DNA from 3 places in the Streptomyces sp. BBFR51 genome. Region 3 is predicted to be linked to each of the others. Evidence: riboswitches for the same ligand, from Rfam matches in the RefSeq annotation. Region 3 holds a riboswitch; each other region holds the start of a gene.
The links. A riboswitch is a leader RNA that binds a small molecule or an ion and turns the genes downstream of it on or off. The one in region 3 is predicted to bind thiamine pyrophosphate.

Region 1: linked by a shared signal. The riboswitch ahead of ACGH7X_RS27995 (thiamine ABC transporter substrate binding subunit) and the one ahead of thiO (glycine oxidase ThiO) in region 3 are both predicted to bind thiamine pyrophosphate.
Region 2: linked by a shared signal. The riboswitch ahead of thiC (phosphomethylpyrimidine synthase ThiC) and the one ahead of thiO (glycine oxidase ThiO) in region 3 are both predicted to bind thiamine pyrophosphate.

Annotation. Positions count from the first base shown of each region.
Region 1 covers NZ_CP172448.1:6,094,945-6,098,211, forward strand. The annotation lists gene rlmN (23S rRNA (adenine(2503)-C(2))-methyltransferase RlmN) at 92-1,198, shown strand; TPP riboswitch at 1,240-1,345, shown strand; gene ACGH7X_RS27995 (thiamine ABC transporter substrate binding subunit) at 1,426-2,508, shown strand; gene ACGH7X_RS28000 (ABC transporter permease) at 2,586-3,267, shown strand, end outside.
Region 2 covers NZ_CP172448.1:4,218,022-4,221,288, forward strand. The annotation lists gene thiC (phosphomethylpyrimidine synthase ThiC) at 1-1,263, opposite strand, end outside; TPP riboswitch at 1,256-1,445, opposite strand; gene ACGH7X_RS19180 (YibE/F family protein) at 1,517-3,049, shown strand; gene ACGH7X_RS19185 (SsgA family sporulation/cell division regulator) at 3,098-3,267, opposite strand, start outside.
Region 3 covers NZ_CP172448.1:2,358,400-2,361,666, forward strand. The annotation lists gene ACGH7X_RS10700 (Rv2175c family DNA-binding protein) at 1-56, opposite strand, end outside; gene ACGH7X_RS10705 (NAD(P)/FAD-dependent oxidoreductase) at 140-1,354, opposite strand; TPP riboswitch at 1,535-1,646, shown strand; gene thiO (glycine oxidase ThiO) at 1,644-2,903, shown strand; gene thiS (sulfur carrier protein ThiS) at 2,900-3,100, shown strand; gene ACGH7X_RS10720 (thiazole synthase) at 3,103-3,267, shown strand, end outside.

The DNA.
Region 1 (3,267 bases), 3.7 Mb from region 3:
GATCGGCCTGACCTGCTGGTTCTTCGGAGAGGGACCCGTTGTCCACAGGGCGGCGAGTCCCTCTCCGTATGTCTGCGACACTGGTATGGCCATGCCTAAGCCCGGAGAACTCACATTCGTCGCCCCCCGCGCAGCCAAGAAGCCGCCGCGGCACCTCGCCGACCTCACGCCCGCCGAGCGCAAGCAGGCTGTCGCCGCGATCGGTGAGAAGCCGTTTCGCGCGAAGCAGCTCTCGCAGCACTACTTCGCGCGGTACGCGCACGACCCCGAGCAGTGGACCGACATCCCCGCCGGTTCCCGCCAGGGGCTCCGGGAGGCGCTGCTGCCCGAGCTGATGACGGTCGTGCGGCACCTGTCCACCGACGAGGGGACCACGCGCAAGACGCTGTGGAAGCTGTTCGACGGGACGCTCGTCGAGTCCGTCCTCATGCGCTACCCGGACCGGGTGACCATGTGCATCAGCTCCCAGGCCGGCTGCGGCATGAACTGCCCGTTCTGCGCCACCGGCCAGGCCGGCCTCGACCGGAACCTGTCGACCGCCGAGATCGTGCACCAGATCGTGGACGGCATGCGGGCGCTCAGGGACGGTGAGGTCCCGGGAGGCCCCGCGCGGCTCAGCAACATCGTGTTCATGGGCATGGGCGAGCCCCTCGCCAACTACAACCGCGTCATCGGCTCCATCCGCCGCCTCACCGACCCCGAGCCGGACGGGCTGGGGCTCTCCCAGCGCGGCATCACCGTCTCCACGGTCGGCCTCGTCCCGGCGATCCACCGCTTCGCGGACGAGGGCTTCAAGTGCCGCCTCGCCATCTCGCTGCACGCGCCCGACGACGAGCTGCGCGACACCCTCGTCCCGGTCAACACGCGGTGGAAGGTGCGCGAGGTGCTGGACAGCGGGTTCGAGTACGCGGCGAGGTCCGGGCGCCGGCTGTCCATCGAGTACGCGCTGATCCGGGACATCAACGACCAGGCGTGGCGCGGTGACCGTCTCGGGCGGCTGCTCAAGGGCAGGCCCGTGCACGTGAACCTGATCCCGCTCAACCCCACGCCCGGCTCCAAGTGGACCGCCTCGCGGCCCGAGGACGAGAAGGCGTTCGTGGAGGCGATCGCGGCGCACGGTGTGCCGGTGACGATCCGGGACACCCGTGGGCAGGAGATCGACGGGGCGTGTGGTCAGCTCGCCGCCAGCGAGCGGTAACCTGAGCGGCGTCAGTACATCCGCACAGTAATCACATCTTCATATTCCGACAGGGGAGCGCCACAGCGCTGAGAGTGCGGCACCGGCCGCAGACCCTCCGAACCTGGCCCAGGTCATTCTGGGTAGGGAGATCGGTCACCACTCGAGCTGTTGCGCCCTGCCCGGGACCCCCACCAGGGGGCTGCGGGCGGGGCCGCGTCTTCTCCTGGTCACCCAGGAGGAATTCAGTGAGCATCACCAAGAAGGTCGGCGTCCTGGCCGTCGGGCTCGGCATGGTCGGCACGCTGGCCGCCTGCGGCTCGTCGTCCGACGACGCCGGCTCCGCCGACTCCAAGACCGTGACCCTGGTCAGCCACGACTCGTGGGCCGCGTCCAAGGACGTCATCGCGGCCTTCGAGAAGAACTCCGGCTACAAGGTCAAGGTGCTGGAGGACGGCGACGCCGGTCAGGCCGTCAACAAGGCCGTCCTCACCAAGGACAACCCCCAGGGCGACGTCTTCTTCGGCGTCGACAACACCCTGCTGTCCCGCGCCCTCGACAACGGCCTGTTCCAGCCGTACGAGGCGAAGGGCTCCGACCTGGTCGTGCCCAAGTACCGGGCCGACCAGGACAAGCACCGGGTCACGCCCATCGACACCGGCGAGATCTGCGTCAACTACGACAAGGCGTACTTCGGCGAGCACGACCTGACCCCGCCCAAGTCCTTCGACGACCTGGTCAAGCCCGAGTACAAGGACCTGCTCGTCACCGAGAACGCGGGCAGTTCCTCGCCCGGCCTCGGCTTCCTGCTCGGCACCGCCGCCAAGTACGGCGACGAGGGCTGGCAGGACTACTGGAAGAAGCTCAAGGACAACGGCGTCAAGGTCGTCGACAGCTGGGAGCAGGCGTACAACGAGGAGTTCTCCGGCTCGTCCGGCGGCAAGAAGGCCAAGGGCGACCGCCCGCTCGTCGTCTCCTACGCCTCCTCCCCGCCCGCCGAGGTCATCTACGCCGACCCGCAGCCGGCCACCGCACCGACGGGCGTAGCCACCGGCACCTGCTTCCGCCAGGTCGAGTACGCGGGCCTGCTCAGCAACGCCAAGAACCCCGAGGGCGGCAAGGCGCTCCTCGACTTCCTGCTCAGCAAGACCTTCCAGGACGACATGCCGCTGAACATGTTCGTCTACCCGGTGCGGGAGGGCGCGCAGATCCCCCAGTCGTTCGCGAAGTACGGGCCGCAGGCGAAGGACCCGGAGACCCTGGACCCGGCGAAGATCGCCGACAACCGCGACCAGTGGGTCAAGTCGTGGACCTCACTCGTACTGAAGTGACCGGAGCGGGCGACACGAAGGCCCCGCGAGACAGCCGTCGCGGGAGCCTTCGCGGGAGCGCGGCGCGGCTCGCCCTGATGGCCGTGCCCGTCGCGTTCTTCGCGGTGTTCTTCGCCTACCCCGTGGCCGCGATCGTCGCGCGCGGACTCGAGGTCGACGGGGTCTGGCGGTTCGGCCGGATCGGGGACGTGCTCGCCCAGTCCGACGTCCGGCACGTGCTGTGGTTCACCACCTGGCAGGCGCTGGCCTCCACCGCGCTCACACTGCTGATCGCGCTGCCCGGCGCCTACGTCTTCGCCCGTTTCGACTTCCCCGGCAAACAGGTGCTGCGGGCCGTGGTCACCGTGCCGTTCGTGCTGCCCACGGTCGTCGTCGGCACGGCGTTCCTCGCCCTGGTCGGGCGCGGCGGGCTGCTGGACGAGCTGTGGGGCCTGCGCCTGGACACCACGGTGTGGGCGATCCTGCTCGCGCATGTCTTCTTCAACTACGCCGTCGTCGTACGCACCGTCGGCGGCCTGTGGTCGCAGCTCGACCCGCGGCAGGAGGAGGCCGCGCGGATGCTCGGCGCCTCGCGGCTGAAGGCCTGGCGGCAGGTCACCCTGCCCGCGCTGGCGCCCGCCGTGGCCGCCGCCGCGCTGATGGTGTTCCTGTTCACCTTCACCTCCTTCGGTGTCGTCCAGATCCTCGGCGGGCCCACCTTCTCCACGCTGGAGGTGGAGATCTACCGCCAGACCTCGCAGGTCTTCGACCTGTCCACGG
Region 2 (3,267 bases), 1.9 Mb from region 3:
TTCATCGCAGATCTCCTGCTGAAGGTCGATGTTCTCCTTGATCTTGTGCATCGGGACATGTCCCGGGCCCTCGATCATGGTCTGTACGTTCAAACGCTTGGCGATCCGGTTGAGTTCCCCGAGTGTGCGCAATTCGGCGAACTGCGCCTCGTCGTTGGCGTCCGCGATCGAGCCCGGGCGCAGGCCGTCGCCGAGGGAGTACGTGACGTCGTAGGCGGCGAGGATCTCGCAGAGTTCCTCGAAGTTCTCGTACAGGAACGACTCCTTGTGGTGCGCCAGGCACCACGCCGCCATGATCGAGCCGCCGCGCGAGACGATGCCGGTCTTGCGGTTCGCGGTCAGCGGCACGTACGCCAGGCGAACGCCCGCGTGGACCGTCATGTAGTCCACGCCCTGCTCGGCCTGTTCGATGACCGTGTCCTTGTAGATCTCCCAGGTCAGCTCCTCGGCCCGGCCGTCGACCTTCTCCAGGGCCTGGTAGAGCGGGACGGTCCCGATGGGGACGGGGGAGTTGCGCAGCACCCACTCGCGGGTCGTGTGGATGTTGCGGCCGGTGGAGAGGTCCATGACCGTGTCGGCGCCCCACCGGGTCGCCCAGGTCATCTTGTCGACCTCCTCCTCGATGGAGGACGTCACCGCCGAGTTGCCGATGTTGGCGTTGACCTTCACCAGGAACCGCTTGCCGATGATCATCGGCTCGATTTCGGGGTGGTTGACGTTGGCGGGCAGTACCGCACGTCCCGCCGCGATCTCCTCGCGGACCACTTCCGGCGAGACGTTCTCCCGGATGGCCACGTACTCCATCTCCGGGGTGATCTCGCCGCGGCGTGCGTACGCGAGTTGCGTCACCGCGGTGCCGTCCCGCCCCCTGCGCGGTTGGCGCGGCCGTCCGGGGAAGACGGCGTCGAGGTTGCGCAGGCCGCCGCGCGGCGAGGTGTGCTTGAGTCCGTCGTCCTCGGGGCGGACGGGACGGCCCGCGTACTCCGCGGTGTCCCCGCGGGCGATGATCCAGTTCTCCCGCAGCGGCGCGAGTCCCCTGCGGACGTCGGTGTCGACGAGCGGATCGGTGTACGGGCCCGACGTGTCGTACAGCGTGACGGACTGCCCGTTGGTGAGGTGCACCTGACGGACCGGCACCCGCAGATCGGGGCGCGAGCCCTCGACGTACGCCTTGTGCCAGCCGATGGACTTCCCGGCCTCCGCGGTCTCCTCCTGGGCGGAGTTCTGCGTGGAGGCAGGCGTGCGTGCGTCCTTGATGGTCATGAGACCTACTCCCTACGCCGGCATTACCCGGTAACAGGTTCGGCGGTCGACGCAGCGGATTCCGTCTGTCGACGCTTCGTGGGATACGTCACTCGACTTCGGTGACGTTTCCCGTGAAACATCGCTGGGACGGAGGTCAGCGCCCTCTCAGCCCGGTGCTCCGAGCTCCCGCGTGTACAAAGGTGGCTCCACGCTAGCGCCCATTCGGGCGCGGTGAACAGAGGGCCCCCCTCGTTCTTGCGATGATCGGGCGGTGACCACACCGCAGCATCCCCCCTTTCCGCCGCACGAGCCCCACCGCGGACCGGACGCCGAAGAGGGCGACAGCCGTGCAGCCGGCCGCGCCCCCGTCGGCGCTCACGACGCGCACGAAGGCAGACAGGATGCGGGCCACGGACACGGGCCGGGCCAGGCGGGGCACGGACACGGTGGCGGCGGGCAAGGTGGCGGCGGGCAAGGTGCGGGCGGCGGGCACGGACACTCCCACAGCCACGGCCCGGCGGCGCCCGTCTCCCGGCATCTGCGCAAGGTCATCGCCGCGATCCTGATCCCCTTCGCCGCGGCGGTGGTGGTCGGGCTCGCGGTGCTGTGGCCGGGCGGTGCGCCGCCGCACGAGCGCACCGGGGTCGGCTTCGACCGGCAGACCCAGCAGGCCACCGTCACCAAGGTGGTCGAGCTGAGCTGTCAGTCGGTCAACGCCTCGGGCGGTACTCCGACCGGCGACACGTCCACCGCCGAGGGTTCCTCCGCGGTGCAGCAGGCGAACGGCGACTGCAAGCGGGCGACGATCCGCGTCGACACCGGCGAGGGCAAGGGCCGTACGTTCACCGAGATCGTGCAGCCGGACCAGTCACGGCAGTTGCACGAGGGCCAGAAGGTCGTGGTCGCCTACGAGCCGTCCGCGCCCGAGGACCTGCAGTACTCGGTGACCGACATCAACCGCCGACTCCCCCTGGCCCTGCTCGCCGGCATCTTCGCCCTCGCCGTCGTGGTCGTCGGACGGCTGCGCGGCCTCATGGCGCTGGTCTCGCTGGCCATCAGCTTCCTGCTGCTGAACTTCTTCATCCTGCCCGCGATCCTTCAGGGCTCGAACCCACTGGTCGTCGCGGTGGTCGGGTCCAGCGCCATCATGCTGATCGCCTTGTACCTGTGCCACGGGCTGTCGGCCCGTACGTCCGTGGCGGTGCTGGGCACCCTGATCTCGTTGTTGCTGATCGGTCTCCTCGGATCGCTGTTCATCGGCTGGGCCGCGCTCACCGGCAACACGGACGACAACACCGGTCTCATCCACGGCCTGTATCCGTCGATCGACATGAGCGGCCTGCTGCTCGCCGGGGTCATCATCGGTTCGCTCGGTGTCCTCGACGACGTGACGGTCACCCAGACGTCGGCGGTCTGGGAACTGCACGAGGCCAACCCGACGATGGGCCGGCGCGGGCTGTACCGCGCGGGCATCCGCATCGGTCGCGACCACATCGCCTCGGTCGTCAACACTCTCGTCCTCGCCTACGCGGGCGCCGCGCTGCCCCTGCTGCTGCTGTTCTCGATCGCGCAGAGCGGTGTGGGGACGGTCGCCAACAGCGAGTTGGTCGCGGAGGAGATCGTGCGGACGCTGGTCGGCTCGATCGGCCTGGTGGCGTCCGTGCCGGTCACCACCGCCCTGGCTGCTCTGGTCGTGGCGGCGGACCGGCCCGCCGACCGGCCGGCCCAGGCCGCGGGGGCGGCGCCGGGGACGGGCGCGACAGCGCCGGCACGTGGCGGGCGGGGCCGTCGCCGCAAGCGCTGACGCGCCCGGCGAAGCGTTACGGCACCGCCGCAGGGCTGCCGTAACGGTTCACCCTGCGCTCTGTTCCTCCGCCAGGATGCGGTCCAGGGCCTCGTCGAGGTGGGTGTCGAAGTCGGCGAGCGCACCCTCCTGGCCCAGTGGCACCAGCTTGTCGGTGCGGTCGAGGAAGGCGACCAGAGGTGCCGCGGAGGAGCGGAACAGCGCCTGGTCGCCGCCGA
Region 3 (3,267 bases):
GGAACGGTGAGCCAGGCAGGCACGAGAGCATCGGTCTTTGCGTCAATCTCGGTCACGTCACCAGCCTGCCATCTGCCACTGACAGTCGGAAACCGGCGACCGGAAGCCGGCAGCCGGAAGCCGACGGTCGCAAGCCGGGCTAGGCCGTCGCCGCCTTCAGCGGCCGCACCGGGTCGGCCAGCAGTTCCGGGTCCATCGTCGTACCCGCCTGGATCATGCGTTTGCCCTGCGCCAGGTCGCGGGGGCGGCCCACCGCCAGCAGGGCGACCAGGCGGCCCTCGCGCAGCCAGCAGACCGTCCACGCCGGGCCCTCGGGGTCGCCGCGCCAAAGGGTGGTGTCGGCGGCCGTGTGGTGACCCGCGTACTGGACGAAGCGGCCGAACTGCTCGGACCAGAAGTACGGCACCGGGTCGTAGGCGGCCGGGGCCTCGCCCGAGGGGGCGCCGACGATGTTGGCGGCGACGGTGCGCGGGCCCTGGAGGGCGTTGTCCCAGTGGTGCACCATCAGCCGCTCGCCGTAGCGGCCGGAGGGGAAGGAGGCGCAGTCGCCGACCGCGTAGACGTCGGGCGCGCAGGTGCGCAGGCGGTCGTCGGCCAGGACGTCGCCGTACTTGCCGAGGTCGATCCCGGAGCCGGCGAGCCAGGCGGTGGCCGGCCGGGCGCCGATGCCGACGACGACCGCGCCGGCGGGCAGCGGCGTGCCGTCGTCGAGGACGACCCGGCAGGGCTCGCCGGGGCCGCCGGGCTCGACGCGCTCCACGCGCGCGTGGGTGCGCAGTACGGCGCCGGCGTCGGCGTACCAGGCGGTCATCGGCGCGGCGACCTCGGCGGGCAGCGCGTCGGCGAGGGGCCGGTCGGCGGCCTCCACGACGGTCACCGCGCAGCCCGCCTCGCGCGCGGCGGTGGCGAACTCGGCGCCGATCCAGCCCGCCCCGACGACCACGACGTCGTGCTGCCGGGCGAGTACCGGGCGCAGCCGTTCGGCGTCGTCCAGGGTGCGCAGCAGGTGCACTCCGGGCACGCCCTCGGCGCCGGGGAGCCGGACCGGTTCGGCGCCGGTCGCCAGGACCAGGACGTCGTACGGCACGGGCCCCTCGGAGGTGTCCAGGACGTGCGCGCCGGGGCGCACGCCCAGGGCCTCGCAGCCGAGCCGCAGGGTGATGCCGAGTGCCTCGAAGTCGACGTCGAAGGCGGAGCCCTCGGCGGTGCCGAGCAGGACGGCCTTGGACAGCGGGGGGCGGTCGTACGGCTGGTGCGGCTCCGCGCCGATGAGCGTCACGGTGCCGGTGAAGCCCTGCTCCCGCAGGGCCACCGCGGTCTGCACGCCCGCCATGCCGGCGCCCACCACGACCACACGGCGCTCCGCGTCCGCCGCCGGTTCCTGTCCCCGTTCCCGCCTCTGCTCGCTCACCTGATCACCTTAGACACCCGGCGATTCGTCGGTCAGTGCTCGTGCGCGGTGAGCTGCGCAACGTCCCGCGGCCGCGGAGGCTCCCTTACAGGTGCGCCGCCCCGAGGGCTAGGGTGGCCGACGTAAAGCACTCGCGGGAGTCCGGACGCACCGGGCTGAGAGGGAGGCTGGCGGCCTCCGACCGTACGAACCTGATCCGGGTCATGCCGGCGAAGGGAGGGGCTGGACGCCCATGTCGTCTCCATCACACACGTCGTCCGCCGCACCGCACACATCGTCCGCACCGCACACATCGGCCGCGCCGAACGGCTCGCAGCCGTCCCGTACACCGGACGTACTCGTCGTCGGCGGCGGGATCGTCGGTCTTGTCACGGCCTGGCGGGCGGCGCAGCGCGGGCTGGTCACGGCCCTCGTGGACCCCGAGCCGGGCGGCGGGGCGGCCCAGGTGGCGGCCGGGATGCTGGCCGCCGTCACGGAGCTGCACTACGGCGAGCAGACGCTGCTCGCGCTGAACCTCGCCTCGGCCCGCCGCTACCCGGAGTTCGCGGCCGAGCTGACCGACCTCACCGGGCTCGACCTCGGTTACCGCCGCTGCGGCACGCTCGCGGTCGCGCTGGACGCCGACGACCGCGCCCACCTGCGCGAGCTGCACGCACTCCAGCAGCGCTCCGGCCTGGAGTCGGAGTGGCTGTCGGGTCGCGAGTGCCGGCGTCTGGAGCCGATGCTCGCGCCTGGCGTGCGCGGCGGGCTCCGGGTGGACGGCGACCACCAGATCGACCCCCGGCGCCTCGCCCACGCGCTGGTGGCCGCCTGCGAACACGCGGGCGTGGTCTTCCACCGGGTGTGGGCCGACCGCCTCACCGTCGGGCGCGGGGACCGGGCCACGGGTGTCGTCACCGCCGACGGCACCGCCTTGGAGGCCGGGCAGGTGGTGCTGGCCGGGGGCAGCCTGAGCGGGCGGCTCGGGGGCGTGCCGGAGGCCGTACTGCCGCCGGTGCGGCCCGTGAAGGGGCAGGTGCTGCGGCTGACGATGCCGCGGACGCACGGCCCGCTGCTGAACCGGACGGTGCGCGCCGTGGTGCGCGGCAACCACGTCTACCTGGTGCCCCGGGAGAGCGGCGAGCTGGTCGTCGGGGCCACCAGCGAGGAGCTGGGCTGGGACACGACGGTCACCGCGGGCGGCGTCTACGAGCTGCTGCGCGACGCCCACGAGCTGGTCCCCGGCATCACGGAGCTGCCCCTGACCGAGACCCGCGCGGGTCTGCGTCCCGGGTCCCCGGACAACGCCCCGCTGCTCGGCCCGACCGGTCTTGAGGGGCTGCTGCTGGCCACCGGGCACTACCGCAACGGCGTCCTGCTCACCCCGGTCACCGGCGACGCCATGGCGCACGCCCTGACCACCGGGGAGCTGCCGGACGAGGCCCGCCCCTTCACCCCCCGGCGCTTCGACGCCGCCCCCGCAGTCCCGGAACTCTCGGAGCAGCCCGTATGAACATCTCCGTCAACGGCGAGTCGCGCGAGGTGGCTGCCGGCACGGCCCTGGAAGCCCTGGTGGGCACGCTCACCGCGGCGCCGTCCGGAGTGGCCGCCGCCCTGAACGAGACCGTCGTCCCGCGCGCGCAGTGGCCCGCCACCGCGCTGGCCGACGGCGACCGCGTCGAGGTCCTCACCGCTGTGCAAGGAGGCTGACCATGGCCGACGATCCCTTTGTCCTCGGCGGTACGTCGTACGGGTCCCGCCTGATCATGGGTACGGGCGGGGCGCCCAGCCTTGACGTGCTGGAGCGCGCGCTGGTGGCCTCCGGAACGGAGCTGACGACCGTCGCGATGCGGCGGGTGAACGCCTCGGTGCACGGG